One region of the Brevibacillus sp. AF8 genome, then DNA from elsewhere that is predicted to be linked to it. Evidence: riboswitches for the same ligand, from Rfam matches in the RefSeq annotation. Region 1 holds a riboswitch; each other region holds the start of a gene.
The links. A riboswitch is a leader RNA that binds a small molecule or an ion and turns the genes downstream of it on or off. The one in region 1 is predicted to bind cyclic di-GMP.
Positions count from the first base shown of each region.

Region 2: linked by a shared signal. The riboswitch ahead of ggt (gamma-glutamyltransferase) and the one ahead of KB186_RS24540 (DUF5317 domain-containing protein) in region 1 are both predicted to bind cyclic di-GMP.
Region 3: linked by a shared signal. The riboswitch ahead of yfmT (benzaldehyde dehydrogenase) and the one ahead of KB186_RS24540 (DUF5317 domain-containing protein) in region 1 are both predicted to bind cyclic di-GMP.
Region 4: linked by a shared signal. The riboswitch ahead of KB186_RS10565 (GNAT family N-acetyltransferase) and the one ahead of KB186_RS24540 (DUF5317 domain-containing protein) in region 1 are both predicted to bind cyclic di-GMP.

Region 1 is NZ_JAGQDN010000025.1:28,052-36,245, reverse strand. It holds gene carB (carbamoyl-phosphate synthase (glutamine-hydrolyzing) large subunit) at 1-1,111, shown strand, start outside; gene argF (ornithine carbamoyltransferase) at 1,056-2,027, shown strand; cyclic di-GMP riboswitch class II at 2,123-2,203, shown strand; gene KB186_RS24540 (DUF5317 domain-containing protein) at 2,459-3,010, shown strand; gene KB186_RS24535 (HD-GYP domain-containing protein) at 2,994-4,331, shown strand; gene KB186_RS24530 (histidine phosphatase family protein) at 4,360-4,899, opposite strand; gene KB186_RS24525 (argininosuccinate synthase) at 5,176-6,435, shown strand; gene argH (argininosuccinate lyase) at 6,432-7,877, shown strand; gene KB186_RS24515 (acetamidase/formamidase family protein) at 7,938-8,194, opposite strand, start outside.
Region 2 is NZ_JAGQDN010000010.1:50,985-59,178, reverse strand. It holds gene KB186_RS14835 (energy-coupling factor ABC transporter ATP-binding protein) at 1-333, opposite strand, end outside; gene KB186_RS14830 (QueT transporter family protein) at 330-935, opposite strand; gene KB186_RS14825 (APC family permease) at 1,591-2,925, opposite strand; gene KB186_RS14820 (glutamine--tRNA ligase/YqeY domain fusion protein) at 3,047-4,714, opposite strand; gene KB186_RS14815 (SET domain-containing protein) at 4,794-5,411, opposite strand; cyclic di-GMP riboswitch class I at 5,665-5,753, shown strand; gene ggt (gamma-glutamyltransferase) at 5,936-7,654, shown strand; gene KB186_RS14805 (methyl-accepting chemotaxis protein) at 7,735-8,194, shown strand, end outside.
Region 3 is NZ_JAGQDN010000023.1:24,402-32,595, reverse strand. It holds gene KB186_RS23670 (RsmF rRNA methyltransferase first C-terminal domain-containing protein) at 1-538, opposite strand, end outside; gene KB186_RS23665 (hypothetical protein) at 624-1,379, shown strand; gene KB186_RS23660 (methyl-accepting chemotaxis protein) at 1,404-2,339, shown strand; cyclic di-GMP riboswitch class I at 2,515-2,600, shown strand; gene yfmT (benzaldehyde dehydrogenase) at 2,686-4,143, shown strand; gene KB186_RS23650 (methyl-accepting chemotaxis protein) at 4,174-5,055, shown strand; gene KB186_RS23645 (M14 family metallopeptidase) at 5,118-6,791, opposite strand; gene KB186_RS23640 (hypothetical protein) at 6,925-8,194, shown strand, end outside.
Region 4 is NZ_JAGQDN010000006.1:13,432-21,625, forward strand. It holds gene KB186_RS10550 (GMC family oxidoreductase) at 1-1,112, opposite strand, end outside; gene KB186_RS10555 (alpha/beta hydrolase) at 1,406-2,455, opposite strand; gene KB186_RS10560 (methyl-accepting chemotaxis protein) at 2,569-4,059, opposite strand; gene KB186_RS10565 (GNAT family N-acetyltransferase) at 4,052-4,606, opposite strand; cyclic di-GMP riboswitch class I at 4,796-4,879, opposite strand; gene KB186_RS10570 (peroxiredoxin-like family protein) at 5,061-5,723, opposite strand; gene KB186_RS10575 (Crp/Fnr family transcriptional regulator) at 5,808-6,485, opposite strand; gene KB186_RS10580 (DNA alkylation repair protein) at 6,485-7,324, opposite strand; gene KB186_RS10585 (hypothetical protein) at 7,430-7,615, shown strand; gene KB186_RS10590 (DNA alkylation repair protein) at 7,738-8,194, shown strand, end outside.

The DNA.
Region 1 (8,194 bases):
TTCGTATGTCATCGGCGGGCAAGGTATGGTCGTTGTCCACAATATCGACGAGCTGCAGGCTACCATTCACGACTGGTTGAGCCATCCGGACATGAGCATGTTTTTCCCACTCCTCGTGGATAAATACGTTCCAGGCAAGGAAGCAGAAGTAGATGCGGTATGCGACGGACATTCTGTCATCATCCCAGGGATCTTCCAGCATGTGGAGAGAGCGGGCATCCACTCAGGCGACAGTGTAGCCTTGTTCCCGGCTCCTCAGCTGACGGATGACATCAAGCACAAAATCGCGAGCTATACAGAAGCAATCGCGAAGGAAATGGAAGCGGTCGGGTTAATCAATATTCAGTTCGTCATTGATGGCGAAACGGTTTATGTACTGGAGGTAAATCCTCGTGCTTCACGGACAGTACCGATTACGAGCAAAGTGACTGGTATCCCGATGGTTCAATTGGCGGTTCGTGCACAATTGGGTGAGAAGCTGTCGGAGATGGGCTACGGTACAGGGCTTTTGCCAGAGATTCCGTTTGCCGTCGTCAAGGCGCCAGTTTTCTCCACGATCAAGTTGAACGGCGTAGACCCGGTACTAGGTCCAGAGATGAAATCGACGGGCGAAGTTCTCGGCTTGGGTCATTCTTTTGAAGAGGCTGCAGGCAAAGCCTTTGCTTTCAAAGACAATTTGTACGGCGACTGGCAAAAAGGTCAGTTGGTCATGATTTCTTTGGCAGATGGAGATAAGCAGGGCGGCGTGAGAGAGTCAATCGGACAAATACAAGCTGACGGTGCCAATCTGGCGGCGACTCCGGGAACGGCCGAGTGGCTGAAAAACGAAGGAATTGTCGTGAAGCATATCGTTGCAGATGAAGCAGCGTGGATCGATCTGTTGCAAGAGGAACAAGCGGCCTTTGCACTCGTTACTGCGACGAAAGGCAATCGTCATGGCCGGACCGGATTTGCTCTGCGAAGCCGGATGGTACAACAAGGTGTGCCATTGTTCTCCGCTGTCGATACGTTCGAGTTATACGTGAAGTCTATTATGAAGAAAAGAGGTGGCTCGCATGCAGCCAGTGAAGATATTGGAACACTTTCAAAACTTGCCGTTACAAAAGCATAAAGGAAAAGATTTCTTGCGCGTCGATGAATTCAATGGAGAAGAATTGATGGAGCTGCTCCATCTGTCTGCTCACGTCAAGCAATTGCAAAAGCTGGGACAGCCATTCCAGCCTTTGCAAGGCAAGACGTTGGGGATGATCTTTGACAAGGCTTCAACCCGCACCCGCGTCTCCTTTGAAGTAGGGATGCATCAGTTGGGCGGCTTGGGAATGTTCATGAGCGGAAAAGAGCTCCAGCTCGGACGTGGGGAGCCGATCAGCGACACAGCAAAAGTTCTCTCTCGGTACGTGGATGCCATCATGATTCGCACCTTTTCCCACTCCTATGTAGAAGAGCTTGCCGAGCACGCGTCGATTCCTATTATCAATGGCTTGACCGATCTGTACCATCCTTGTCAGGCTTTGGCTGATCTGCTGACGATCTGGGAGCATAAAGGCAAGCTGAAAGGAGTCAAGCTCGCTTATGTAGGAGACGGAAACAACGTGGCGAATTCACTGGTGCTGGGCGCAGCTCTGCTAGGTCTGGATGTGCGGGTAGCAACTCCGGTAGGCTACGAAATGGATGCAACCATTGTCGCAAAAGCTACGGGGTACGCGAAACAAAGCGGTGGAAAAATGATGGTGACCACCGATCCGATAGAGGCTGTCATGGGGGCAGATGCTGTATACACGGACGTTTGGACTAGTATGGGTTTTGAAGAAGAAAATGAGGTACGATTGAAAGCATTTGCCGACTATCAAGTGAATGAAAAATTGGTAGCAGCGGCAGATCGTGATTATCTCTTCTTGCACTGCTTGCCTGCACATCGTGGGGAGGAAGTGACGACCGGGGTTATCGAAGGATCGCGCTCTGTCATTTTTGATCAGGCTGAAAATAGATTGCACGCACAAAAGGCGATTTTGGCGGCGCTGGTGTGAACATAGTTCTAGTTAAATAGAACTAGCCGGAATTAAATCCAATAGACTATGAATCTATGATTGCCGAATTTTGTCACTTATGTGTAAAATAAAGGTAGGAAAGAAGCGAAGAAGTACGGACTGTATCTGGTCGCTTGGTCCGTATGGAGCCAGTAGCGAATCCAACCTTTTTCGTAATGGAAAAGGAAAGGGGAGCAGGGGCTGTACTTGGTCGCTTGGCCTCTGCATCACGGACAGTAGCGAAGCCAGCTTTCTCCACTATGCCTAAAGGGGGGAAAAGAAAATGAAAAAATGGTTCGCGGCAATTATGATGGTGGTAGCAATCGTAGCAGCTACTTCTGCAAACTTCCATATTGGATAAATAAGCGTATTGGAGAAACAAACACCGCTTGGCTGAGTGGTGTTTTTTCTTCAAGCTTGGAGGAAACAACATGCTATTGGATGTAATTGCCCTATCTTTTCTCGTAGCATTGCTGCGAGGGGGAAGAATCAAAGAATTACCTAAGTTCAACCAAAAGAAACTTCTTATCGTTACCATATTGCTGCAGGCTTGTGCAGCCTTCTTCCCTACGATCGGTGGCATTTTCATATCGATCGCGTATGTGTTTATTTTGGCCTTCCTCGTTTTTAATCGAGAATTTGAAGATATGCGGATTTTTTTAATCGGCTGGTTTCTGAATGCGATTGCAATTTGGTCTAACAATGGAAAAATGCCAATCGATTTAGTTCAAGCAGCAAAGCTCCCTTATGATTTAGAGCCAGTTATAAACGGAACGAATTTCAAGCATAGTGTATTGACGGAAAGTTCAAATTTTCCGTTTTTGACGGATGTCATTTACATGCCATCTTTCATTCCTCGGATTATTAGCATCGGCGATATTTTTATTATGTTAGGTGCCTTTTTACTTGTTCAGCGATTGATGAATAAACCGATTTCATTACTACAACTTCGCGAAGGTAAAAGTTATGCGACAAAAAACTGATTTTGCGGTTTGGATAAAAGGGATTGTTGTCAAGGTTGGCTTTGTCATTGCAGCAATCTATATTTTTTACACATCTTCATCGGAATGGGCTGCTCGTGAGCATTGGGGGGTAATATCTACCTACACCCTCCTGACCATTTTTTCCTGTTTTGCTCCCGTGCGTATATCTAATACGATTTTAACAGTGAACAATGCTGTCATCTTTTCGGGTATCTTGTTGTACGGAGTTTGGGTCGGAGTATGGGCTGCTGTTATTGAATCTTTAATCATTGCTTTCCTGGTAAGGTTCAATCCGCTAAAAGCAATTATTAACATTGGGCAATTGTTAATGACTATATGGACAGTAGCGTTTTTGAAGGATTGGATCGAGGGCTTTGGAACTGTTTCTCCCATTATTAGCGATTTGTTTTTGGCTGTTGTGTATTGGTTTGTGAACCTGACTTTATGTGGATTGGGTATCTCCTATTTTCATCAAATGACCTGGGCGCGAACCGTAAAGATGATGGCAAAAGGCTTTACCTCGACTTACTTGTTGCTTTTGATTCTTGCCGGGGTAGGTTCACGATTAGTAGAGTTATATGGTCCGTTAACACTAATTCCTATGATGATTGCGTTTATTACGATCAGCTACGTATTTCATCATTACTATGACAATCTTCAAAGGCTTCAGCAAAAAGTAGAAGAGGTCAAATCATTCAATCACAACTTCTTAACGACGATGGCTGCTTCCATTGACGCACGAGATCGATACACAAGTGGACATTCTCAGCGTGTAGCTTACTGGGGAAGAGAAATTGCGAGAGATATTGGTTTGGCCGAACGAAAAGTGGAGGATGTTTATATCGGGGGAATCCTGCACGACATTGGAAAAATCGGTATCGAAGACGAAATTCTTAATAAAAAAGGAAAGCTCACTCCCGAAGAGTATGACAAGATCAAGCAGCACACGGTCATTGGCTACGAGATCATTTTGCAAGCAGGGATGTTCAATGAATTGCTTCCTGCGATTCGCTCCCATCATGAGCGTATAGATGGCAGGGGATATCCGGATGGTTTAGCCGGGGATGAGATTCCGCTGATGGCGAGAATTTTAGCCATTTCTGATGCTTTCGATGCGATGGTTGCGGACAGGCCTTATCGAAAAGGATTGCCCGTGGAGGAAGCGCTTCAAGAAATCAGACGGGGTTCTGGTACCCAATTTGATCCGATATTGGCGGAGCATTTTATCAGAATCGTTCAGCGACTGCCGTGCGAAGAATTACAGAGCATTATCGGAATAGAGTCCATCCCACAAAAACAGTTACAGGAGGCAATCAGATGAGCTGCCCCTTGTAACTGTTTTTATTCGTTTACGACCATATGCGGACGATCTCTCTGGATTCTAAATGGCAGGTAAGTTTGAAGACATCTGGATTGCTTAATTTCTCCCAATCGTGAAAGCCAAAGCGGTCATCTATTGATTTCATGAGCAAGGCCAGCAGGCATCCGTGGCTGACAAGCACAATATCTTTATGCTCGTCTGCCAAAATCTCAGTGAGCAACGAATTTGCCCGATTTATAGCAGTAAGACTGGATTCGCCACCTTCGAATTCAAGAGTCAGATCATCGAACGTATCGCGCAGTCGCTCGAACCAATCCTCACGTGGTACTCCGCTAAGAACGCGCTCGACCAAACGGGTATCTTCTTCAATCACGATTCCGCGTTCCTGTGCAAGTGGTTGGATGGTGGCAACCGCCCGATGATACGGACTCGAAATGATTCGATCAACGGGGGAACCTGCGAAGAAGGTGGCAAGCTCCCGAGCTTGTACTTCTCCCTTTTCCGTGAGCTGGGCATCGGGTTCTTGGCCAGCAGCCTGACAATGACGGACCAAATAAATTGTTTTCATAATCCCTCCAAGAGCCTTCTCCTATGGAATTCCTCCTTTCACTCATTCGCTACCCTGGATAAGTTTCCCTTTTATCACGCAAACGTTTATGCATAAACAGATGATGAGCATGCATAAAAACAAGATAAGCTTTATACGAGAAGTGCATAATTTCTCTGCATCTCCGTTTTTGTCTGCGAATTCACAAGAAATATACAAGAAAAATAGTTGTATTTTTATTAGTTCGTTTGTATAATTACTCGCATAAGAGAAACTTTGAAACGGGGAGAGAGAATGATGGCAAAAGAAAAAATTGTGTTGGCCTATTCAGGCGGTTTAGATACATCGGTAGCAATTAAATGGTTGCAAGATACGTATAACTACGATGTCATTGCAGTTGCATTGGATGTAGGGGAAGGGAAAGACCTCGATTTCGTACAGAAAAAAGCATTGCAGGTAGGGGCATTGAAATCAATCGTAGTGGATGCCAAAGATGCATTCGCAGAGGAATTCGTATTGCCAGCCCTGAAGGCAAACGCGATGTACGAAGGCAAATATCCATTGGTGTCTGCACTGTCGCGTTACCTGATTTCGCGCGTGCTGGTTGAAATCGCGGAAAAAGAAGGCGCGGTAGCTGTCGCGCACGGTTGCACAGGAAAAGGAAACGACCAGGTGCGCTTTGATGTTTCCTTCACAGCGCTGAACCCGGATATCAAAATCGTTGCGCCGGTTCGTGAATGGGGCTGGACGCGTGACGAAGAGATCGAATATGCGAAAAAGAACAATATCCCGATCCCAATCGATCTGGACAATCCATACAGCATTGACCAAAATCTGTGGGGCAGGAGCTGCGAGTGCGGTGTTCTGGAAGATCCTTGGGCTGCTCCTCCAGAAGGTGCATACGATCTGACGAAGTCGATCACGGATGCACCAGACGAAGCAGAAGAAATTGAAATCACTTTCGTACAAGGGAAGCCAACTGCATTGAACGGCGAAGAGCTCCCACTGGCTGAGTTGATTCTCAAGCTGAACAAAATTGCTGGAAATCATGGTGTAGGCCGTATCGACCATGTGGAAAACCGTTTGGTGGGCATCAAATCTCGTGAAGTTTACGAGACACCGGCGGCGACTACTTTGATTTTGGCGCACCGTGAGCTGGAATTCTTGACCCAACCTCGTGAGGTCGCTCAATTCAAACCGATTGTCGAGCAAAAACTGGCGCAAGTGATTTACGAGGGTCTCTGGTATTCGCCAATTCGTAATGCTGTCCAGGCATTTATTGAAGAAACGCAAAAACACGTAACGGGTGTCGTACGCGTGAAGCTGCACAAAGGACATGCGATTGTTGTAGGCCGTACCTCTGCATCGTCTCTCTACAGCCATGAGCTGGCGACTTACAATGCAGGTGACCAATTCGACCACAAAGCAGCACTCGGTTTCATCAAGCTGTGGGGTCTTCCTACAAAGGTATATGCACAGGTGAACGAGGGTGTACTGCACGAAAATAAAAACACAGCCATTAAGATTTTGGATGAAAAGGATGCGATCAAGCAATGAAACTCTGGGGAGGACGCTTCACGAAGCCGACGAATCAACTCGTAGAAGAGTATACTGCTTCTATTTCTTTCGACCAGAAAATGTGGCGACAGGACATCGTCGGAAGCCTGGCTCATGTTGCCATGTTGGGCAAGTGCGGCATCCTGCCGATGGAGGAAGTAAGACAGATCATCGCTGGCTTGAAAAAAGTAAAAGAGAAAATTGAGCGCGGGCAAGCTGAGTTTCTCGTTGCGCACGAAGATGTGCATATGAATATTGAAAAGATGCTGATTGAAGAGATCGGTCCGGTGGGGGGCAAACTCCACACCGGCCGCAGCCGCAATGATCAGGTTGCGTTGGATATGCACCTGTACCTCAGAGAAAAGCTGATGGAGATTATCCAATTGGCGATGTATTTGCAAGAAGCATTGCTTGAGCAAGCCAGCCAGCATCTCGATACCGTCATGCCCGGGTATACACATTTGCAACGTGCGCAACCGGTATTGTTTGGTTATCACTTGATGGCGTATGTGTCCATGCTGCAACGCGATATCGAACGGATGACCGAGACTTGGAAGCGTGTGAATGTGCTGCCGCTTGGAGCAGGTGCCCTCGCAGGTACGACATTCCCGATCGACCGCACATTTGTAGCGGAATTGCTGCAATTTGACGGAATCTATCAAAACAGCATGGATGCAGTGAGTGATCGCGATTTCATCGTCGAATTTTTGGCAGACGCTTCTTTGGTCATGACCCATCTTTCCCGTCTGTGCGAAGAACTCGTCATCTGGAGCAGTCAGGAATTCTCCTTTGTAGAGCTAGACGATGCATTTTGCACGGGGTCCAGTATCATGCCGCAAAAGAAAAATCCTGATGTAGCAGAGCTGGTTCGCGGAAAAACAGGGCGTGTTTACGGCAATCTGTTTGGATTGTTGACCGTATTGAAAGGATTGCCGCTGGCTTACAATAAGGACATGCAAGAAGATAAAGAAGGCATGTTCGATACGGTAGCTACCATTCATGGTGCACTAGCGTTGCTCACGCCGATGATGAAGACGATGCAAGTCAAAGCAGATCGCATGCGTCAAGCAGTTACCAACGATTTTTCCAATGCGACAGACTTGGCAGATTACTTGGTTCGCAAAGACATGCCGTTCCGTCAGGCGCATGAAGTCGTAGGAAGAACTGTCTTGTACTGCATCGAGCAGCAAAAATATCTTCTCGATTTGACCTTGGAAGAATTCCAGAGCTTCTCAGAGGCTATTGGGGCAGATGTGTATGACGCTCTAGCTGTTGAGACCGTCGTCAATGCACGCAACGTGCTGGGTGGGACCGCTCGTAATCAGGTAGAAGTCCAAATAGATTGGTACCGCAAGCAACTGGTAGAAACACATGCTTGGGTGGACAAAAACAGTCAAAAGGTCATGATCGAATCCTTGATCGATGTCGGTTCACCTGCATAAAAACGTACATGAATGAAGAACAAAAACCCCAAAGCTTTGGGGTTTTTTTGCGTTCTATCCTTATCTACCGACTATTTTCGAATCAAAGCCTACTGCGGTTGCGTATGCAAGAGGCAGCTCCATGCGGGCTGTCTTTAAGGGATCGACGACCTGACAGATACGCAAATCGCCCGCAGCGGAGAGCAGGAAGGTGGCTTCGGCCTTTTCTACGCCCAGCTCTTCGTGTAGAAATTGTACCATGTTGATGACCGCTCGATCCGCAGCCTTGTCCAGCTCTTTTTCCGACGCAATCGTGATCAGGTGCTCTTGGTTGACTG
Region 2 (8,194 bases), on a different contig from region 1:
TTCCATTCGCTCGTCCGACCAACCGGCATTCTCAAGCGAGAAAGCAAGCTCCTCTTCGACGGTCAGCCCGATGAACTGGGTTTCCGGGTCTTGAAAGACGATGCCTTGCTCGCTTTTGGACTCGACACTCCCCACGAAGTGTCCGCCGTAGTTAGACGGAATCAGACCCGACATCGTCAATAGCAGCGTCGTTTTCCCTGCGGCAGCAGGCCCGACGATGCCAACCACTTCCCCTGGATAGAGCGCCAGATGAATGTCCGCTAACGCAGGCATTGCTCCCTCTTCATAGTGCCAATAGACTCCGTTTACTCGCAGCAATGGTTCTGTTTTCACCTTGCGATCCTGCTTTCATTTCCAAGATAGTTGAATTCCTGCAAGGGACGGCCTCGGTATAGTCCAGAGCGTTTCACAAATGGGTACAACAGCTTCAAGAGGATTGGCCCCAGAATCGCCGTTGAAATGGCTTGGTTCAAGAACACGGTTGGGATGTACCAGACCGCCACTTCTTTTGGTGTCAGACCCAGTGCCACGTTAATCAAAATCGCGCACGCTACCACAATCGAGCTGATAATGACAACAAACACGATGTATTGAAGGATGCTCCGCTTTGTTTTCAGTGCAGGGTGACTCACAGCGAGCAACCCGATAAAGCCTCCCATAAAATTAGAAAAGAAACCGACCGCGATCGCATGAGGCGGGGCGCTTCCGGTTAACAAATCACTGACCATATTTCCAAAGGCAAGGCCAATGCATCCCGGCAGGCCGAATAACATGCCAAATACGGGCTGAAGGGCATTGGCTGGACGGATCGGAACGGAAGGAATGAGCTTGATATTGGCAAGCATAATAATGGCAACAGCGTAGAGCGCGGCAGTGACGACAATCAGAACGTAATCTACTGTCGTCCATTTCCGCCGGAATAGAGTCGAAAACATCAGAATAAACCCTCCTTGTGTCAAGCGCTAATGTTTGGAATATTCCTGTAGCCAGTTTACTCTCTCTTTACCTGATCGTCTAGAAGAACCCCTTTGTTCTGGCTGTAGTGGTGGGGAGGAAACAGAAGAAAACGCTCAGCTTCTAGGGCCACCCCCTGGGGGATTGACTGCACGACTCCATGCAAAAAGCGAAACCGCGTCCAAAGTGGTCCAATCAGGATGTGCTTCAGAGGTGGACGCTTAAGGGCATGTTTCGCTTTTTGCATTCCGTCTCGGTCGGTGTCCCTAAGATCTTCGCTTATTTCTCCTGTTTCCTCTGCGAGCTGCTTGTTTTACCCCTGCTTGATTGGGGCGAATCTGGATGAATAAAAAAGAGAGAGAATCATTGTTCTCTCTCCTGAATCCACTTTCAAAAATGATTACCAAAGCCACGTGAGAAGAAGTGCATTTCCAGTCCAAGCGCCTCTGAAGCCCAGCTTAGCGTAGGAATGAATGGCGGGGGTTTTCAGCTTCACTTATGAATTCCTTCTTCGAAATTTCTACGTTTGAAGCGCTCCCGCCATTTATTCCGAAGTGGACAGTCAATCCCCCTCGCAGGGCGTAGGCCGAAGCGAAGACTGGAAATGCACTTCTTCCCCACTACAGCTACTCCCCTCTACTCCTCAAACCTCACCATTTCCAAGTTGGTTTTCTTGACCTTCACCAAATACAACAAATAGATCAGGCCGACAAAGGTCCAGAGCAAGCCGAGCATCATGGACGTTGCTTCCAGGTTGACCCACAAAAAGGCGATGAACGTTGTCCCGATGAGTGGAGACAGCACGAAGCCCCACCAATCTTTGATAGGCTTGTTCTTTTGTTTGCGGAAATAGTACGCCATTACGCTGATGTTCACAAAGCTAAAGGCGATCAGTGCACCGAAGTTAATAAAGGAAGTTGCCGTTAATAAATCCAAATACAGAGCGAACAGCATCAGTGCTCCGACCAGCAAGACGTTAAACAAAGGCGTTCTCAGCTTCGGATGTACATAACCGAACCAGCGTTTCGGCAAAAATCCATCTCGTCCCATTGCGTACAACAAACGCGTGACACTCGTGACGGATACAAGCCCGGAAGCGAGTGTAGAGGACAACGCCGCCGCCAAAAACACCAATTGAAAGATCGTCCCACCGATAAACAGAGCAATCTCCGCAGAAGCCGCTTCTGGATCAGACAATACCGAAACATCAGGAAATAATGATTGCATGAAATAAGATGCCGTAATAAATAGCGCTCCTCCTGCGAGTGCCACGAGCATAATCCCGCGAGGAATCGTCTTTTCCGCATCGACGGTTTCCTCTGTGAGTGTGGTTACTGCATCAAAGCCCAGGAAGGAAAAGCAAAGAATCGACGCACCGGAAAGCAGTGCAATGACAGACATATCCGGTGACACAAATGGTCGCAGATTGAATACTTGCCCAAGACCGTCACCATGCATAAGACCACGGATTGCCAATCCTGCAAACAACAAGACGACCACGACCTGAAACAGCACCAAAATCGAGTTGACGGATGCAGTTACGGTTACGCGAAATACGTTTAGCCCCGTCACCAAAACAATGAAGCCAATAATCCACCACGCTGTCGACACATCAGGAAACACGGATGATAGGTATACCCCCGTCAACAAGGCGTTAATCATCGGTAAAAACAAATAATCCAGCAAGGATGCCCAGCCTACCAAAAATCCTGCGTAGGGATGGATCGTTTGCTGCGTATACGTATACGCAGTCCCTGCTGAAGGGAATAACCGTACCATCTTACCGTAGCTTGCCGCCGTAAACAGGATCGCAAGAAGTGTGACTGCATAAGCAGCAGGAACGTGCCCCCCCGTTTCTCCAGAAACAATGCCAAAGGTGTCAAAAACGGCCATCGGGGCCATGTAGCCCAGTCCAATTACGACAATATGCCGCAACTTCAAACTACGTGTTAGTTCTGCTCTCCCGTTCACTGCCTGTCCCCCTTTTTGTAACAGAATAATTATACACGCCGATTTATAATCACGAAAGAAAAAAGCGTTGCTGCACACGGGATCTCCATGCACAGCAGCGCTTGATTTATATGAGTATTTCCTATGCTTTTGGCAGTTCAAAGGAACTCTTCAACGATACAATCCGGTTGAATACGAGCTTATCATCAGTCGTATGCTTCGGATCGACATTGAAATAGCCATGACGGAAAAATTGATACTTGTCTTGTGGCTTGGTTTCTTTCATATTTGGCTCCACATAGCCTTGCAGCACTTCCAATGAATTCGGGTTAACGTTGTCGAGGAATGTACCCTCTGCATCTTCATCATCCATAATCAATGGCTCGTACAAACGGAATTCAGCAGGAACCGCATTGGTCGCATCCACCCAGTGGATCGTCCCTTTTACCTTGCGACCAGTAAAACCACTGCCGCTCTTCGTCTCAGGGTCATAGGTGCAATGGATCTCGATCACGTTGCCGTCTGCATCCTTCACGACGTCATTGCATTTAATAAAGTACGCGTGCTTCAGACGCACTTCATTTCCCGGGAACAGGCGGAAATACTTGCTCGGCGGGTTTTCCATGAAATCGTCCTGCTCAATGTAGATTTCGCGGGAGAACGGAATTTGACGATTGCCCATCTCTGGGTTCTCTGGATTGATCTCCGCTTCGAGCATCTCGACTTGTCCTTCCGGATAGTTCGTGATGACGACCTTCAATGGATTCAATACAGCCATCGTACGTGGTGCCTTCAGTTTCAAATCCTCGCGGATGAAGTACTCCAGCATTTTCTCGTCAACGGTGCTGTTCGCGCGCGCTACCCCTACTTCACGGGCGAATGTACGAATTGCTTCCGGTGTATAGCCGCGACGACGGAAGCCTGCGATGGTTGGCATGCGCGGGTCATCCCAGCCGTCTACTACATTCTCATCGACAAGCTGTTTCAGCTTGCGTTTACTCATAACGGTGTTCGTCAGGTTCAAGCGAGCAAATTCGTACTGGTGAGGCACATTCTCCATTTCGCACTCGCGGACTACCCAATCGTACAACGGGCGATGATCTTCGAATTCCAGTGAGCACAGAGAATGTGTCACGCCCTCAATGGCATCCTCCAACGGATGAGCGAAGTCGTACATCGGGTAGATGCACCATTTGTCGCCTGTGTTGTGATGCGTTGCATGGGAGATCCGATACAGAACCGGATCACGCATGTTGAAGTTTTGAGAAGCCATGTCGATTTTCGCACGCAGCACCTTTTCTCCGTCCTTGAATTCCCCTTGGCGCATACGTGCAAACAGATCCAGGTTTTCCTCCACTGACCGGCTGCGGAACGGACTATCTGTGCCTGGCTCTGTCCATGTTCCGCGCATTTTCCGCATATCTTCTGGAGAAAGATCGTCTACGTAAGCCAGACCTTTTTTAATCAACAGCACCGCACGGTTGTACATCTCTTCAAAGTAATCAGATGCAAAAAACAACCCGTCCCATTCGAAGCCAAGCCATTGAACGTCCCTTTTGATGGCCTCTACGTATTCGATGTCTTCCTTCACCGGGTTCGTATCGTCAAAACGCAGGTTGGCCTTGCCGGAGAATTCTCGAGCCAACTCAAAGTTGAGGCAGATCGCTTTTGCATGTCCAATATGGAGATACCCGTTCGGTTCTGGGGGAAAGCGGGTAATGATTTCCTTTACTTTGCCCTCTTGCAAGTCATCAATCATGATATTGCGGATAAAATTGGATGCCGCTACCTTGTTTTCCAATGAAATCAACCTTTCACTTCACCTTTACATTCCATAATACTGATTCTCTACCCAGAGTTCAACAAAATCGGGTCGTTGACCGACCCGCTCACGTCTCCCATTGCTGCCTCGTTTGCCATTGTGACCTGCAATACAGGTGAACGACAGAATCAATGGCTAAGCGCTGCTCTGTGATTCCACGAATCGTTTCGAGATGCTTCGGGGAAATCAGATGTTGCAAAGGCTGTTCAACATGATTGAAACGTTGGAATGCTTCCGCTGCAATCCGATCCCACTGCGGGTAATACCGAAGCAAATCATCAGGCATTACGCGGGAGCGTTCCGTGTCAGACTCGGGCAAACAATCAAAAGGTTCATCCAAATTTAACGTTCCGTAATCATCGGTCAGCTCTTCGCCCGGTAAAATATCCCGTGCTGCCAATTCTATATCATACATGGTCGGCACACAATTCGCATGAAAGCTGTGGTTCACGTACCTTGCCTTATCCCAGCAAAGAATGTACTTTCCGAACTGGTTCTTAAACGAATATTTTTGTACGTCCTGTTTTCGTAATGAGTCAAGTCTTTCCACAAATGCAGGGTCCAATACCTGATCCAAATCATCCTGTGCCCATACAATCGTTCCTTTTGGGATAAACCTTGTCGCAAACACACCGTACCCGATCTCATCGTTGATATAGCGCAATTCTGTATCGGGATGCATCATGGTCTTTGTTTCACTCCTTGGCGAATGTGCCTTTTTATCATCATAAGCAGTTCTGCCCCAGGAGGTGTGTGAATGTATGCGAAAAACAACCTTTCCTATAGCATTCCTGACTATTTTTCTGGATTAAAATATTTTTTCTTATTTACCACAAATGGTAAATAGTCTATATTATTGGCAAACGGACTTTTAGGAACATTTTCCCACAACGATCGAATCACTATTTGTGTCATGTCATTTTATGTTTCACCCATTGATATCGAAACGGCATACCCGGGGAAATCCGGCGACGCAAAGCTACAGGGGCTACCTCCGCAACAGCGGACACGCTTGCCAGCTACCGAAGTATTGATGTAGGACGAGACCAATGATCCTATATCATTGGTCTTTTTTTGCGCGTACAATGTCTATTTTTGTCTATTTTTGTATGTTTGTGTATTTTTAACTTTTAAAGGAGGTGAGGCAACAGCGGATAGCCGGTTTAATGAAATCGTTAATCTATTCATCATGAAGGAGGTTTCATAGGAATGTCATTCTTGAAGAAACTCTCGACCGTCGCGCTGACTGCTGTCATCGGGCTATCAACATTCTCTGGGGCACAAGCTGCTAACCGTCCAACATCGATGTCACCGAACGCAATGGTGACGACTCCTCACTATCTGGCTACGGCTGCGGCCCTGAAGACATTGGAAGACGGTGGAAATGCAGTAGATGCCGCTATTACAGCCGCTTCCACCTTAGCTGTTGTCTACCCTCATTACACAACCATTGGCGGAGATAACTTCTGGCTCATCTACAATGCCAAAACAAAAGAGCTGAAGGCACTGAACGGCAGTGGTCGTGCAGGCGAAAAGGCAACCATCGACTATTACAAAGGCAAAGGCTACGAAAAAATCCCGTCCCGCGGTTATGAATCGGCAAACACTGTCCCTGGAGTTGTCTCCGGCTGGTGGGAGGCGTACAACTACGCCCATAAAAAAATGGGCAACAGCAAGCTTCAATGGAACAGACTGCTGGAGCCTGCCATTGGATACGCTGAGAACGGATATCCAGTCTCCCCCAACCAAGTGTATTGGACAAAATACGCGACAGATCCAACTGACAATGACTTGAAGAATCTTCAACGTTTTGATGGATTCCGTAAAACATTCCTGAAGCCCAACGGCGATCCTTATGCAGCAGGCGAAATTCTCAAACAAAAGGACCTTGCCAATACTTTGCGAATCATTGCAAAAAAAGGCGCTGACGGTTTTTATAAAGGAGAAGTTGCTAAAAAAATCGTAGCAGACATGCAAGCCAACGGCGGATTGCTCACGTTGAAAGATTTTGAAAAGCATACCTCCACTTGGGCAGATCCTATTACGGTAGACTACCGCGGATACAAAGCATACAACGTTCCGCCTAACTCCCAAGGCATGGCATCACTCTCCATTCTTAATGTTTTGAATAACTTTGACCTCAAGAGCATGGGTGAAGGAACACCCGATTACTATCACACGATTGTGGAAGCTACCAAACAGGCTTTTGCTGACCGCGACAAATGGCTGACTGACCCAGCCTTTGCGGATATCCCTGTAGATGAGCTGTTGTCCAAGCAGCACGGGAAAGATTTAGCTGCGCGTATTGATATGAAGCAAGCAGCCAAATCCGTAGAACCGCTTGATCCAAAAGGCGATACAACCTGGTTCGGGATCGTCGACAAAGATGGAAATGCCGTGTCCATCATTCAGAGTCACTATTTTGACTGGGGTTCCGGCATCGTAGCGAAAGATACGGGTGTCCTTTTGCAAAACCGCGGAAGTTATTTCTCTTTGGATTCCAAACACATCAATCACTTGGAACCAGGCAAACGCACCTTCCACACAATTAACCCAGCGATGCTCTTCAAAGGGGACAAGCCTTATCTCCTTTACGGAACACAAGGGGGAGAAGGACAGCCGCAAACGCAAGCCGCTCTCGTCACACGTATTGTCGACTTTGGTTTCAGCGTGCAAGACGCAATTGAAGCGCCAAGATGGCTGCATGGACGCAACTGGGGATCTGCTTCCAACAATCTCAAGGTGGAAAGCCGCATCCCTCAAGAAGTCCTGGACGAGCTCATTAAACGTGGGCATCCAGTCGAAAAGCTGGAAGCAGCTTATACCGACGCGATGGGACAGTCCGGCGCAATCCTGATTGACCCGCAAACCAATGTAAAATTTGGCGGTGCTGACCCTCGCGGTGAAGGCGCTGCAATGGGCTATTAATATTTTGTCAGACTGCTGAGTAAATCTCAGCAGTCTACCTGTTTCTATTTTGCATTCACGGATTAGGAGTGGAAAAACCTATGTTTTTGTTCAACAAGCTCAGGAACAAAATGATCCTTTGGTTTCTCATCGTGGCTGTCATTCCACTTACTGCCGTTTCTTTGTTTATCACGAACAGCTTTTCATCCATTTTGATTGATAAACAAAAATCATCCTATGTTGACCTTACTTCCAGTACAGCCATAGCTATGGATCAATATCTGGACCGGCGTATGACAGAAATTCAAATTTTAGCCCGCACCTCGGATATTCAATCCGATGATTCCGCGGCAAAAAACGAATTCATCCGCAAGTTTACCGAGGAAATGAAACTGTATGACGGGAATACGTTTATCGCAAGCGATGGAAAAGTAACGGCTGATACGTTCCCCAAAAGCGTTGGAATCAATCTTGGCGAGCGTCAATTCTTCAAAGACGGTATGCAGGACAAGCCCAGCTTCTCCGATGTTCTTGTTGCAAAGACAACCGGCAATCGCTCTA
Region 3 (8,194 bases), on a different contig from region 1:
CTACCAAAATTCGGTCAAAAAACTGGGGGAATCGCTCTTGCAAACGTTCAGGCGTTTCGTTGGTCACGACGGCATTGGTAACGCCGCAGCGCTCCAGATTTTCTGACAAGGCTTTTGCTCGAACAGGATGGATCTCGTTTGCCACAAGCATTCCTTGTCCACGCAAAAACGCTGCAAGCTGCGTCGATTTCCCTCCTGGCGCTGCACATAGGTCAAGGATGCGCTCACCAGGTTGGGCACCGAGTGTTTCGGCAGCGGACATCGCGCTTGGCTCCTGTAAATAGTACATGCCGGCGGAGTGAAAAGGATGCTTGCCGGGACGAGCTGGCTCTTTGTAGTGAAATCCGTTTTCGCACCAAGGGACTGCTTCCAGAGCAAACGGCGAGATTTTCAAAAAAACGTCACGCCCTACCTTCAACGGATTGACCCGTAAGCCGTGTGTTACAGGCTGATCATAGGAGGAAACGAATGCCTCGAAATCGTGCCCGAGCAAGGTTTGCATGCGCTCGGTAAATGGTGTCGGTAAATTTTTTGTCATAACAGCCTCCGATGTCAGATTTTGGCCCCATGTGAAAGGAAAAGATAGAATCATGGCGAATCATAGAGAATGAGGTGAGAGCATTATGGAAGGATCCCGTGTAAAACGCTACCGCTCCCGGCGGAGGAATGACTCGGAAGTAAGCCGGTTTTGGATCATGGGGTTGCTGTTCTCACTGCTGGTGCTCGCTTTTGAATTCTTTATCGAAATACCCGCCGACGCAGATTGGCTGATCGATATGGAGATGGCTTTGTTTTCTGCCAGCTTTACATTGCTTGCCTTTTATCTGCTCGGACTTACCTTTGCCTTTTCACGCCACCAAAAGGCAGGGAAGATCAATCACCAAATCATCATCTATGTATGGTTGGGTGCGATCTTGTTTCACTTGTTCCTGCTCATCAGCAATTTGTCCAATCAGCATGTGTACAAGGCAGGGATCATTCTATTTTTAGGACCATTGTTTTTAACTGTCTACCATTTTATCACGTACTTGGCAGCTTTGCGCGAGGAGCGTGAGGAGCAGGAGGCAGCTACGACAGCTACGCTTGAGCGTACGGCCTACCAGATGATTCTGGAGGGTGGGCGTGTATACAGCGAGCTAAGTCGCCTGAAAACGGAATATCCAGAAGTGGAGCAAATGCTTCGTGCCAACGATTTTCACGATAAACTGGAGCGCTATGCTTTGGAAATGCAGCAGTATTTGCAGGCGAAGCATTTTGAGCGTAAAGACGTGGAGCTCTTGGAGGGTCACTATTATTTCTTGGAAAACTTGCTGAGCTTGGCGAAACAACATCCGGGAATAATCGAGTCCCGCGTATATAGCCGCCGAGGTGACAATTGATGGGTACAGAGGAGAGGGAAGCGGATGTTTTGGAAAAAAGACAAAGGCCTGGCAGAAAAAGAGACAGCAGCGACGACAGCCACAACCACAATGACAGGACAGCAAGACGCTTGGAAACATGAGCTTCGCGATCTTTACGAACAGATGGGTGCGATCCTCAGTTCAAACCAGGCGATAAACGCCGAATCCGATCAAATGGTGCGACTGGTGACAAGGATGAAGCGTGTCGTAGATAATATCCAGGCCATTAACGAGCGGGATGATGAATCTGCGAGCCAGTTGTCGGTTCGAGGAGAGCGCCTGACAGACATCTGTAAACAATCGGTAGCGTGTGCAGATGAAGGCAAGAAGGCGATGACGGACGTTGTGCAGGTCATGAGCCTGCTCGACAAAGAATCGGTCCATACGTCCAAGTCCATGAGCCGCTTGGAAGAGAGCTCTTCGGAAATTACGAGCATCGTCAAGGTGATCAGCGACATTGCGAATCAGACCAACCTTCTCGCCCTGAATGCAGCGATAGAAGCGGCACGTGCAGGTGAACAAGGCCGAGGCTTCGCCGTCGTAGCGGATGAGGTACGGAAGCTGGCCGAGATGACAGCGAACTCGACCAAGACGATTGCAGAATTGATTGGCAAGATTCAGGAAGAAACAAAAGAAGCATTGTCTAACAGTGAAAAAAGCAGCAGTGCAATCAAAAATGGACTTTCTATCAGCAAGGATGCTGCACAGAAGACAGATCAGATCGTGAACGCTTTCCAGGTACTGAACGTCGAAGTGTCGGGTGTGATGGAAATCATCGCGCATCAAAAGCGATTTGCTGATGATGTGTCCCAGCAGGTAAGTGATGCAAAGGGTTTGCTGGACGAGCTGAATGAAGGCTTGACCAAGCACATAAGGGACGCCAACGCGACGGAGCAAATGCTCGCGACGAGCGTAAAGAATGTCAAATCGTTATTGTGAGCATAAGGAAGAAGAACCAGGAGTCCGTATCCAAGCGATGCGGGCTTTTTGATATTTGTTACTTCCTTTCACGAAATATTTACATGTTTTCGTTTGACTATTAGGAATAGAGTACTATAATCAAAGTATCATTCTCCATATCTTTCCTTTTTTCGACAACATCATATCGGCATTCGCTATGAATGGGCAAACCCATTGAAAAGTGGGGACGCAAAGCCACGGGCCTAATGTACACGTTACGATGGCAGCCGGGTTGCCAACGAGCAGTGTATTTTACTGTTTTAGTTTTAGGGCTCCTTTCATGCGAAAGGGGCCAATTACCTTTACAAAAGGGAGAGGTTGTAGCATGTCAATCCTGCAAACATTGGACAAGCAGTACATCAATGGGGAGTGGCGCGACGGGCTGGGCGCGAAGACATTGCAAGATATCAACCCTTACAATGGGGAAGTCATCGCAGAATTCAAAATGGCAAATCTGGAGGATATCGACGCGGCTTACAAGGCGGCAGCCCACGCGAAAAAAGAGTGGGACGAAGTGAATGCTTATACCAAATCCCGAATGTTGGAGCGTGCTGTTCACTATATCGAAGAGCATGAAGAAGAAATCATTCATATCATCATTCGTGAATTGGGCGGAACCCGATTGAAGGCGTTTTTTGAGATCGGGCTTGTGAAGGATATTATTCGCGAGGCGGCTACCTTCCCAGTGCGGATGGAAGGAAAAATTCTGCCTTCTCCCGTAGACGGAAAAGAAAACCGCTTGTATCGGATTCCCGCAGGAGTTGTCGGCGTCATCAGTCCGTTCAACTTCCCCTTCTATCTGTCGATGAAGTCTGTGGCTCCAGCTCTTGGCGCGGGCAACGGTGTCGTCCTCAAACCGCATGAGCACACGCCAATCACGGGTGGGACTCTCATCGCGAAAATTTTTGAAGAAGTAGGTCTGCCCAAAGGCTTGGTTAACGTCGTAGTGACGGATATCGCTGAAATTGGCGATGGTTTTGTCTCCCACCCGATTCCGCGCATCCTTTCGTTTACAGGGTCTAGCCAAGTTGGGAGCCATATCGCGCAGGTGGCAGCGAAGCATTTCAAAAAGGCGATTTTGGAGCTGGGCGGCAATAGTGCGCTGATCGTTTTGGAGGATGCGGATCTCCAGTATGCCGTCAATGCAGCAGTATTCAGCCGTTTTACCCACCAAGGTCAGATTTGCATGTCAGCTAACCGGGTTCTGGTTCACCAAGATGTATACGATAAATTCCTCGATTTGTACGTGGAAAAAGTATCTGGACTCAAGGTAGGCGACCCGAATGATCCTGACACGGTAATCGGTCCACTCATCAATCAACGGCAAGTCGCCAATCTGATGGCAACGATCGATGAGGCGATACGCGAAGGAGCCGTTCCTGCACTGAAAGGGGAAGTAAAAGGAAACGTGGTCGAGCCGATTGTTTTGACAGGAGTGACCACAGACATGTCGATTGCATCCAAAGAGCTGTTTGGTCCGGCTGTTTGCATCATGTCGTTTGCTTCCGAGGAAGAAGCGATTCGCATGGCGAACGAGACACCATTTGGGTTGTCCGGGGCAATTCACACCGGCGATCTGGAGAGAGGTGCCGAGATGGCCAAGCGCATTGAGACCGGCATGATTCACATCAACGATGGAACGATCAATGACGAGCCAATCGTGGCGTTCGGCGGTGAAAAGCACTCCGGGTTGGGACGATTGAATGGTCAATGGAGCTTAGAAGAGTTTACTACGCTGAAATGGATTTCGGTTCAGCACAAGAAGCGTCAATTTCCGTACTAATGCCAGCAAAATATAGAGGTGAAGAGGGTCATGAACGGATACGAAGAATGGAACGAAACAGAAGCTTCCGAAAAGGGGAAAAACGCAGAACTGCTTGAGGCTTTCATCAAGGTTGCCCCCTATTTAAATGATTTGCTCTCCGATGACATTACCATTGGGGTCTACGACACGGAAAAGCTATTGTGCAATGTACCTGCCCAAACATTTGCACTGCAAGTCAAGCCTGGTGATCCACTCCAGGAAGGAGATGTGATCACCAACGCGATTCGAAAAAACACCAAGCAGGCGATGATGGTCCCCAAGGAATTGTTTGGTTTCCCTCTCGTCGCACGGGCGATTCCCCTGCATGATCACACGGGAAAAGTCATTGGCGGTGTCGGCATTGGTTCGAGTATGGAGCGAGCCAATGAGCTGTATGAAATCGCTGCAAATCTCTCGAGTGTCGTCGAGCAGGTGAGTGCCACCACACACGAGATGGCCGTGCAGATCGGGAATTTGAACGAGCAAATGAAGGCGATCTCAGAGCAAGCCAATGATGTCAGCCAAAGTACGACCGAGATCGAGCAAATTACACTCGCTGTGAAAAAAATCGCTGATCAAAGTAACATTTTGGGACTAAATGCGAGCATTGAGGCTGCGCGAGTAGGAGATGCAGGGCGTGGGTTCGCTGTCGTTGCGAATGAGGTTCGCAATATGGCGACTGATTCCAGGGCGAATGCAGACAAAATCAAGCAAACCACGGATTCCATCCGGGATTTGATAACCCTTCTGCAAAACTCGATTGAACTGATCAATCAAACCATGGAGAGTCAGGCAGCCGCTACAGAGGAAATTTCCGCGACGATGGTCGAAGTGAGCGGCAATACGCAAAAGCTGGCAGGGCTTGCCCAAGAAGTGTTTGAAATAAAGTAAGCCCATACATGTAACAAAATTCCCCTCTCAGGAGTCTAACTTTAGAGAGGGGAATTTTTCCTTTAATTCTTTTGTGTGGTGGGTAGCGGTTGCTCCAGCATATAGCGATACACCGGGACTTCATCGCCCTTTTCAACGGGCAAGAAGTTAAACGTGACGTAGCTGTCCACTGATTCCGGTTCCAGGGCTAACGCAATGAAGTTCGCGTTTGGCTGGGCCATGCTGAACACGTAACTACCCGCAGGAAAGGTTTTCGTTGTTTCTGTTACATTTGCAGTCACTTGGTTGGTGAAATGCCCATTCTCGTAAATCGTATTCACCTTGTTTTCCAAAATGGTGTAGCTTTCTACCGCTATGGTCGTTTCTTTTGATAGCTTGCTTACCGAAACACCGAGCAATTCCAGCTTGGTCGCGACGTCATGGTAGCCAGGAGGCATGAGGTAGGCAGTGGGGCGCTCGCGTTCGAGTATGGGATAGGCATCCGTGGAGCTTACCCAGTCGATGGGGGTAGAGACTTTTTTTGCGGTGGCTAGATCGACCACTTCGAGAGACTGATCTGGTACGCGCTTATTCTCACTCAGGATGACGAGTTTGTCGTTGTCGTTTGCCTTTTTGCCTTTTTCCGTGATTTCTTCGCGTGCTTGCATCACGGCGGACTTGATTGCTTTGGCGTTGACCGCTGTTGATTGAATGACAGCAGCGTGAGTCATGGCCTGGCTGAATACACGGCGCTCAAAATCGGCGCGTCCAATGCCAATGCCGCGTGTCTCCACCAAAAACGTCAATGTGTTTTTCAATCCAAGAGCATTGCGTCCGATTCTTGTCTCTGTGCTGCCTTCTGTTGCGGTCACTTTTCCGTCCTTGCCTTTTGCCAGCGTATAGTAAGCGTGATGAGAAAGCTGCTCCTTGTCGAGTGCTTTTTGAACGTCAGCCAAGAGCAGGTTGTCTGACATTTTTCGCAGGTTTGCGGGGATATTCAAGTTTTTCGCAGAGGAGATCAGAACATCGTAGGAAGAGATCGCGCCTTTTTCTCCAACATCGCGAAGCTGGTTGGAAGAGACGCCGTATTCGTGGGCGTCAAGCACCACATCAGGTTGATAGGCATTAATGGCTTGGTGAACCGCTTGCACTTCTGGATATTCTACCTTCATGTAGTCGCGGTTGGCATCCAGCTCTGTCGCGATGTAGCGTTTGAACTGGTAGGAGCCATCTGGATTGATGCGGGGAACAATCGCAATGTTTACTTTATCCAAGAGATCGGCGCCAAGTTTTCCTTCTGCCAGCCATTTGGCGATCAAAAGAGCAGATTCACCGGATGCGGGTTCATTTCCATGGATTTGTGCCTGTAGCCAGATGAGTGGCTTCTCTTTGTTTTGTTTGAGCTTGCCGTGGTCTTTGCTGAATAACAGCAGGGGGATATCGCGACCTTCCAGGGATGTACCGATGGATAGCAGCTGGATTTCCTTGTTGCCTGCAGCCAATTTGCTTATGTAAGCCATCATTTCTTCCTGGGACGTAAAAGCTTCTTTTCCTTCTTGGAAGCCGGGTGTCCCAAACTGGATAGTTGGCTTGGGAAACAAGCTCTCAATCTGTGCAGGCTGTACATAGGTTGGCCCTATTCCGTAATAAGGAATGTGGGTTTGTGGTTCAGCTTGGTTGGCATGGATGATTGAGGGGCTGGTGAACAGAGATATTACGAGTGCTGTAGAAACAACGTAGCGTACTTTCTTGTCCATAAATTCCCTCCTGAGAAATAGAAGTAGACACCTATGGTTAATTTATCAGATTATTATAAAAATAATAATCACTACGAAATATTCATTTTAAAGTAGGACTTTCGGTTCTCCTTTAATAGAATAGGGGGATGACATGGTCAGAAAAATCAGCAGAATGCTCCTTTTGATGACGGCCATCGCCGTAAGTAGTTTCTTTCCGAGCGATATTTCTGCAAACGAATGGAAAAAACCAACAGAAACAGAGACTGTTGACCACCTGAATGGCGCGATTCACCAAAAACAAGAATTTCGATTCTCCGATGGTGTCACGTATTGGGCCCATAAAATGACAGGTCAGCGCAATATGATGCCCTACATTTTCACCATTCCGATTCAGGGCAACAGTCAGAACATGATGTTCCGCTATCGGGCCTATGATGAATCGAAGAAACCGTATTGGAAGGTTGTCACGCTTGATCAAGTCCAGACCCTTCCGCTCTCCTCAGGTTTTGTAGAGACGGAGGGCAGGTATATTTGGTTAGGTAAGCCCATTACCTACGTGGATAAAGGCAGAGCCACGATTGAAGAAAAGCCGGCATTGGCGTTGCCAGTCGAAGTCAAACAGACGGCTAATGGTGTCGAGCTCGTGATCAAGCTGCCGATGAAAGCAGGGCTTATCAGTGAAATGTGGGCGCTCGATTCGAGAGATCCGCTCGTTCCTTGGGGAGAACAATCGATTGACAGCGTCTGGATTAACTTGGACGTGACGGAAAAGGCAAAATGGCTGTACGATGGGTATTACTATCAAAGCCCTTCCACGTATGAGCCGACTTCGGAGTCCTCCTTTTGGCGGATTCCTGAAAATTATGTCCTTCGCTCCTTTTTATATACAGGTGGAAGCAAGGCTGCCCGGGATATGGGCTATGTGATGCTGAGGGCGAGCTTGAAACAGCAGGAGCCTGAGGGGTACTGGAAGACGCAGCCGCGCTCCTTGTGGCTAAGTGGCGATTACGGGATACCAGAGGGCTTTTACGATACGAGATTCAACACAGGAGCGGCAGATCTGATGCTGCGGGGCTGTGATCAGTACCAAGAAAAGGACTTTTGCCAATCAGCGAAAAAATATGCTTCTTACTTTCACAATCATGCAGCCATGAACCGTTTTGTCATCGCTGGTGTACAGCAAGGCTGGCTGGTTTCTGACTACGCGACAGCAACGAATCCGATGATTCAGACACATGTTTCTTTGAACCATCAGTTGGCGGAAATCAATTTTCTCTACAAAAGCTACCTGCAATTCGGGGACCGGACTGACAAAGATTTAGCGGATATGATGCTTTATGGTGTCGTAAACCTCGGATCGCAGTGGATTCTCGGAAATGGCGATTTGCATTACGCTTATTTTCCCGATGGAACATTCGGCA
Region 4 (8,194 bases), on a different contig from region 1:
AGACCTAATATTTGCAGGCGGCGACTCGGTCCGTTTTCTTTTTTAAATGCACCAAGTGCCACAGGCTGATCAGGGTCAGCAGCAAATACTGGAAGGAGTCGGTCTGTTTTTACCTCGATGCCCATGCCAATACTGTATTGCGACTGAAGATTGTGACCGACATTTGGACTCTCTACCAATGTTGCTATCCCTGCTTGAGCTAAATCCGTCGTTCTGCCAATCCCTGATCGTTGCAGGATAACCGAGGAGTAGGTACCGGCAGAGACAATAATTCCTTTTTTCGCATAAGCGATTTGTGTCACGCCGTTTCGAACGAATTCGACCCCAACGGCAGTCTGCACGTTCTTTTTTGATGCAAAGAGAATTTTATTTACGGTTGTTTTTCCGAAAATGACTAACTTTCTGCCTCCAATCCCGAACTCATCTGGCTGGAATTCATTGCCCTGTGTCACGATTTGGTTATTTAAATACCCGGCTCTCGTGGAGGAACGAATAAACTTCCCATCTACTTCTTGTTGAATATACTGTGATTGATAGAAGGTACAGTCTCGGATACCTGTATTGTAATCTTCCACGATGGGGATACCCAAAACCTGAGAGGTTGCTTCAGCCAAAGTTTGGATAAGCCCACTATTCGGAATCAGTTGCTGCCTGACAAAAATAGGGCCTTTTTTACCGCGTTCTTTTGGGCTTTGTGTATCTCCCGTATAGGTTTCGTTTTTTTTGAATAGGGAGCGGAGATGATCGTAGCCCCACTGATCTCCGACGAGTTTTGCCCACTGATCATATAGCTGGCGGCTTCCGCGGACAGCATACATAAAATTATGTTCGGAGCTTCCACCAATTACTCTCCCACTCCATAGCGGAAGCTGGCGTCCAATTGCTTGTTCGATTTTCGAGACAGCAATGAAGGATAGTTTGTTATCATCTGCCATATTCACTGCTGCCTCTAGAGAAGCGCTTGGGTTCGGCATATTTGTACCTGCTTCCAGAACAAGTACAGAAGTCTTCTTGTCATCTGTCAATTCCTTGGCGATTACTCCTCCGGCAGTTCCGGCGCCAATCACGATATAATCGTACTTTTCACTTGCTGGGCTTGAACTTTGTCCCAATTGTTGCACTTCCTTTTTTCATAATTTCCTAGCACTTTCAATCTATTCATGCCGGAATGCGGGGGTTCCAGCAGCAAATCAGGCAAAATCATTATTTGCAATCTTTTGTGTGAATGGCATAGGAAGATAGGAAGTAGAATGGGGTTAGCCGATTTGCATAATATTCACGTTTGCGGCGACAAACTTGATCTCTTTCAAAATTCTCACTTTCACTCCGCTAAAATTCGCCCCAGATGCGCCTAAAGGAGGTAAGGCTGGGGGAACCAATGTATCATAAAATAAAACCGTCACGGTCATGCCCTGACGGTTTTTCGAATGAGCTCGATAAACTCCTCTGCTTTCTCGATGTGTGGAGCGTGCCCCACATTTTCCATGACAATCTCCTGATAAGAACCACCAGCGCTCTGATATTGTTCAAGCACGTCACGAATTTGGGAGACCATCGGCTGCGGGGGATATTCGTCTTCCCCCGGCCATCCGGGGACATAGCCAAGCTTGCCCAGCGTACCGAAATCAGCCAGCGACTGATCCGAGACAATGGCATCATCCGCACCGCGAATCCATAAAATCGGACACTTCGGCTCCATCTGGACAATACCGGACAAATTTACGTATTTGGGAGAAATCGCATTCGTGATCCCTGTCGTTCTGGGAGCAACACCGGGCCAATCGTTTACGTATTCAAAGGCACCGGGGTAAAAGTCCTCTCCTATTCTCGTAGAGAGTATTGCGTTCACATAACGGTCTTCCTGCTCTGGGCCAACTTGGAATGGGGGCTTGAAATAAAGCTGATTCATGACATTGCGAGGACTGGAGGGAGATTCATTGCCTATATCTTTGGCTGCAATCCTTTTGACCAGCTCAGAGTTGGCGGCTCCCCCACCCGAGCCTGAGAAACTGCTGTAGCACGGGGTACCAGCTATATCTTTGGTTCCACCAAAGCCGTAAGGGGACATGGGGGCGATGAGAATCAGAGAGCGGACTTCCTGCGGGTGATCGATGGCAAACTGCATCGCGATCCCGCCACCCAACGACCAGCCGGCAAGATGGATGGGCGTTGGCAAGTCCAATGCCCGAATAAACGAATGAAGGTCATCCGACCAGTCTCGCAAACCGCGTGTCGCATCAATGGGCAATGCTTCACTTGCTCCATAGCCACGCATATCAGGTGCATACAGACGGTACTGGTCACATAGAGCCGCAATGGTATCATCCCAGAACAGGTTGGCTGATGCATTGCCGTGAATGAGGAGAAGCGGTTCTCCTTCCGGTACGCCTGCTGTCAGGTAGGAAACGAGCAATCGATCGGTCTGAATCGTTTTGGTTTCGATTCTTGCATCCATCAATGATGTGCCTCCTTTCAAAGTGAAAATATCAGAATATTTCTATTATATGCCTGTTCGGTTACAAAATGAGAAAAGAAAACAACCGCCAGTGAAAGGCGGTTGCAGGAAGATTACATATGGAGACCACGCATCTGCTGTTCAATTTTCTCAAAGCCGCCAGAAACCTTAACGACTTCGTCTTTTTGCTCAGAAACGAGCACAAGCACTTCTTCCAGGCTCTCTTTGTTCTTGTCGGTAATATCTGCGTTGACTTCTACTTTTGCGCCGACTTCCTGAATCATGCTGTGAACATGGACGATGAACTCTTGCAGGTTTTTCGTTTTATCTGCGAAGTTTTGCATGTAGTTGTCTACATTGGTGAACATTTCTTGTACTTCGAGAATGCCCTCGCTATTTTTCTCAAAAGAAGTCTGCGACTCGGAAATCATATCCGATACGAGTTTCATTTTTTCGCGGATGGTCATGAGCAGGCTCGAGATCGACTCGGACGATAGCTTGGAGGACTCTGCCAGCTTGCGTACTTCATCTGCGACGACAGCAAATCCTCGGCCGTGTTCGCCTGCGCGAGACGCTTCAATCGTGGCATTGAGTGCCAACAGATTGGTTTGTGCAGAAATCTCGGAAATGGTTTGGATGATTTTTCCAATCGATTCGGTTTCTTTATTGAGCTCTTGGATTAGCTGGTTCGTACCTTGGATGTCCTTGATGAATCGTTCAAAGTCATTACCGATGTTGCCAATGCGTTTTCCACTCTCGCTAGTGGCTTCCTTGGTCGATTCTACGTACTCATGCATCTCTGTAACAGAGCGGGTCATGTCCTCAACTTGCAAATTCGTCGAGCTCATTTCCCGACGCAGCTCGTCTGTATTGCTGGTCTGGACAGTAAAGGACTCCATGATGTCTTGCAGGGAAGCGACGGTTTCGACAGCGCGAACATTGACACCGTCCGTTACCTTGTTCAAATTCTCTTGATAGTCTTGCATAGAGGTGAGTGATTCATTGATCTTATCCAGAACACGTTGCAACGATTCCTTCGAGGCAATCGCTTCTTGCTTCTGTTGCTCACTTTCCTCTTGGAGTTTGTTATTGAATACAGCATGCATCATGCTCGTGACAGAGACAAAGCAGAAGGTGAGCAGGAAGTACATCAGATCGAGATTGCTTGTCGAATGGAAAATCGTTTCTCTTTGTGTCAGGAAGTAGTAAGAGACAATGCCCAATGTCGATACAATCGTCAAAATATTGATGAGTCGGTCTTGATAAATCCCCATAACTGCTACGAAGAACATAATGGTCATGATATTGATCATATGCGGGTCCAGTCCGACTACGATGAACATGAAGATCCCGATTACGGCGAAGTTAAAGAACTTCATGAAGGGCGCTGCTTTTTCACGGAAGCTCGGGCGATTAGAGATGTAAGCAAAAGGTGCCAGTACGCCATACAAAATACCCAGAATTGTGAAAACGAATGTGTACGAAACGCCTAGAAAGAGGTTTAAGACCTGAACAACCGTAATAATACTTGCGAATACGATTACGACCCAATTGTTTCTTCTTCTCAATAAATCAATTTTATCCATGTTATCCATGTTACCCACCTACCTCGACTTTTACTTGGTTGGATGACGACGTATTGTACCAGGAATATTTCGGATCGTGCTTATTGTCATAGACATCTTTTAGATGGAAAAGGGTCGGAATCGCATCGGCCCCTTTGTAAAAGACGATATCTTTGGTCTGAGTTGCTTTTACTTGATACTTCGTGTTAATAAATTTAAAAAAGGTCGGATCTGCTACCCCGATTGCGTGGGTATAACCATGCTTTTCAGCGTAATCTATCATCAGGCAAATTCCTTTTTGCCCCAGTTGTCCGCGGTATTTCGGCAGAACAGCGAGACTGTCTACCTCCATTACTTTCATATCTTCTGTAACAACATCCTGAAAAAGTGATTTCATATAAGCACTTGATTTGGAAAAGGGCGTCATTTCAAATGTTCCACCTGCTTCACCATCTTCGGCGATTAAGAGGAACTGAGCCGAGCCTTCTTTCGCGTACTCCATCTCGAAGCCCATGCTTGTCCATACTGTTTCTTTGATTTCATGAAATTTGGCTAACTCTTGTACGGTTTCTACTTGTTTGTACATAACTTCTCCACTCCATCATTTTCTGATTACCGTGTTGTGTATGTTTGACGTCTCAAAAGTTATGTTTTTCCATCTGTTACAAAAATGAAAGTGCTTTCATCCTCCTTTCAAAAAACGAAACACAAAAAAAGGCCGTTCCATCGAAATGGAACAACCGAAGCTACCAACATCGAAAAATAGTCTCAAGATGATGGCAACCCGGCTATCATGGTCAAAGACTGTAGACCCGTGGTTTTGCGTCGCCACCTTTCGATGACTTTGCCTTTTTCATTTTTTAGCAAAAATTGTAAAACTGTGTCGAATTTTGCTAGACATAATCATGCAAAATATAAGCCATTTGTATTAGCTTTGTCAAGTTTTGGTAGGAAGAAGTAACTGATTGTTCATAATATATGAACGTACGAAAAAACCAGTTGCCGTATCAACTGGTTCTTCATTAAATAGGGAGTAGGGGTTAAGTTAGGGTGCGCAGAATGTCTATAACTTCAGTAGGCTCCATTCGCTTTTTGTAGTCAGGATCTAAGAATACTGACCGGATTACGCCCTGTTCATCGAGGATATAAGTAGCCGGTATGGGGAGTGTCCAGGAATCGTCGCTATTAAAATGATTGAGATCGATATCCAATGATCGGTAGGTATCATGGAAATACTCAGGCAGTCTGAATATGAGTCTATATTTTTCTGCTACCTGATTATTGGTATCGCATAACACGGGGAAGCTCAGACGATTGTTCTCTTGCATAGTAAGAGAGTGTGCAGGAGATTGTGGACTAATGGCAAACAATTGAGCACCCAGAGAGGTTATCGTATCGAGCTGTTTTTGGTACGCTTGCATCTCCAAATTGCAGTAGGGGCACCATGATCCACGGAAAAATGTGAGGACGACAGGACCTTTTATGATTTCTTCCGACAAGGTAATGCTCTTGCCAGTGTGATCGTTCAACGTGAAATCAGGCGCAATCGAACCAATCGGCAAGCCCTTTGCCAGTTCAGAGGTCCGCAGCTCCTCGATTGATCTTGTAAATGCATCTGTTACTTCACGGGTGAGGAAGTCTGCTATTTGAATGGTTGTAAAATCTAGCTCTTCGCGCAGGCTCTGAAAATGTGGTTTATCCATATGTCGTTCCCCTCTTTTTCGAAAGAATAGTAGAAGCCATGGCTTTACGATATCTTTCTTTTTGAGCGAAAGATGTAAACTGGATTACATTTTCTTCAAAATCCTGTCCCGCTGAATAGAAATAGATTTAAAGCCTGTTTGAATCAGTTCTTCTCTTGCTAAAGCACGTAATGCTACCGTCACAGCTTCCCTGGATGCCCCAACAAAATTGGCGATTTCTTGATGGGAAAGAGGTAAGTCAATTTGTTGAAACGCCGAACTGTTAGGATTGCCAAATTGATCGGCAAGCTTTACCAACGTGGAAATAATGCGATCTTGTAAAGGGAGAAGGGCAAGATTTTCGGCTGCTTGGCTGATCGAAACCATTCTATCGCTAATGACCTTCATGATCTTCATCATCAGTTGCGGATGTTCGATGATGTAGCTTTCAAATTTTGCTTTGCTCATTTTACAAATGAGGCAGTCTTCGATGGCTTCTATATACATCTCCCTTGTACCTAATGAGAGGAGATCCACTTCTCCAAACACATTGCCTTCCCCGAGGATATCGAATGTGAACTGCCGACCATCCCGATTTACTTTATATAAGCGTACCTTTCCCTGTTTGATGAAGTAGAAGCCTTCTGAAAAAGTTTCTGGTGTTTGAATGCACGTATTTTTGGGGAAAGGGGTTAGAGAGGTTAATTGATCAATTAAGCGCAAACTATCCTCGGATAATGAATTCAACAAATAAAATTGGGATAAATGTGTGATTCGGTTCATCATTTCTGTTCAGTGCGACTTTTCAGGATCGTTCTTTTCGCTTTGGTGATAATTCTTTTTGTTTCCTTTGTATCAGAGGTTTTTAGCCACTCGTCACAAAGTTGTGTCACCCAGTCTGGTTGTGATTTACTCGCATCGTTCAACCAATTCCCTACAGAATCTTGAACATATTTGGCTGGATCTGACTTCACTGGTGTGAGCAAAGGCAGGCAGCGAGCGGGCTCATTTTTCAATGCGTCAATATGCTTACACCAGACACCACGCGGGCGTGTGGCTTCTACCGCAAAACGGCGAATATTTTGGTCGGTATCAAGTACCCATTCACTCAGGAGTTGAATGGAATGGTTCAGATCATGCAAGAGAGAATCTCGAATCGCCATCCATGCGATCTCTCTCACCCCAAAATGATGATCAGCCGCGAATTTTCTTATTTGGGCTAGTTTTTCTTCTAAAGATAAGGTGTTGTCCAGGCCGATAATATAGGCACTCCAGCAACGTACACTGTCTGACTTGTGGTTGGCCAACGATAGGAAAACAGAAGACGTAGCTGTGGGTTCACCCGATTTGTGTAAGATCGCAAGCAGTTCTTGTCCAATCAGACGGATAGCTTTCATTCCGCTCGTTGATCCGGTCTCTTCTAATTGACCAACAAGTTGAGGGACATACGCACCTAACGTAACATGAGGCAGAACGATTCGTAACAAATGCATATGATCAACAGCCTGCCATTCAGTCAAATTGACGCTTTCTAATTCTCCAGCATGAAGGAGTGCTAATATATTGTCAGGGATGAGTGAGGCTTTACTTGCTCCTTTTCTCGTGTGTACCGAATCTGGCATTTCAACAAACTCCTTTTCGCAGTAATGGTAAAAGTATACATAAAAATCGCCCATAACAAAAATTTTCCAACCATCCGATAACTAGAAGGAATAGGAGGGGATTTTATGAAGGAAGTAAAGGTGATTCAATTTTACTTTTCCGGAGGCGGTGAAACGATTAGCATCGAATCGACGGAACCGGAAGAGATCATTCAAATGGTCGCTAATCAAAACAACGGATGGCTCCAGTATGATGATGTTGTCATCAACGTAAGAAATGTTTCGTATATCAAAGTTCGCAATCAGGCGTAGGATAAGAAAAGAGCGTCAAGCTCCGACACGAAAAAGCTCTCCTTTGAATGAGGAGGGCTTTTTCGTGTTGGGGGTAGGGCTGCTGGTTATCCTATTAATAGAAGAAAAGGGAGGGCGGCAAGATGACGCTGGAAGAAGTCATGCAGAAGCTCGAAGCGATGGGGACAGAACAGACGAAAAAAACGCTTTTGCGGCATGGGGCAAAAGAGCCTTTATTTGGCGTGCGAGTCGGCGATATGAAAAAGCTGGTCAAGGAGGTAAAGCATGATCAGCAGCTCGTCCAGGCGCTGTACGATACGGGAAACTACGACGCCATGTACTTGGCCGGATTGACAGTTGACCCAAAGAGCATGACAAAAGAGCGGCTGCAGGCTTGGGTTCAGGAAGCGTCTTGGTACGCGCCCGCCGAATATACGGTTGCGAGTGTAGCCGCTGAGAGCCATTTTGCCATGGAGTTGGCTCGAGAATGGATCGAGTCAAAAGAAGAAATGGTAGCCACATGTGGGTGGAACACGTATTCGAACTACTTGTCGATTACTCCTGATGAACAACTAGATAAGGAAGAAATCAAACGGCTCC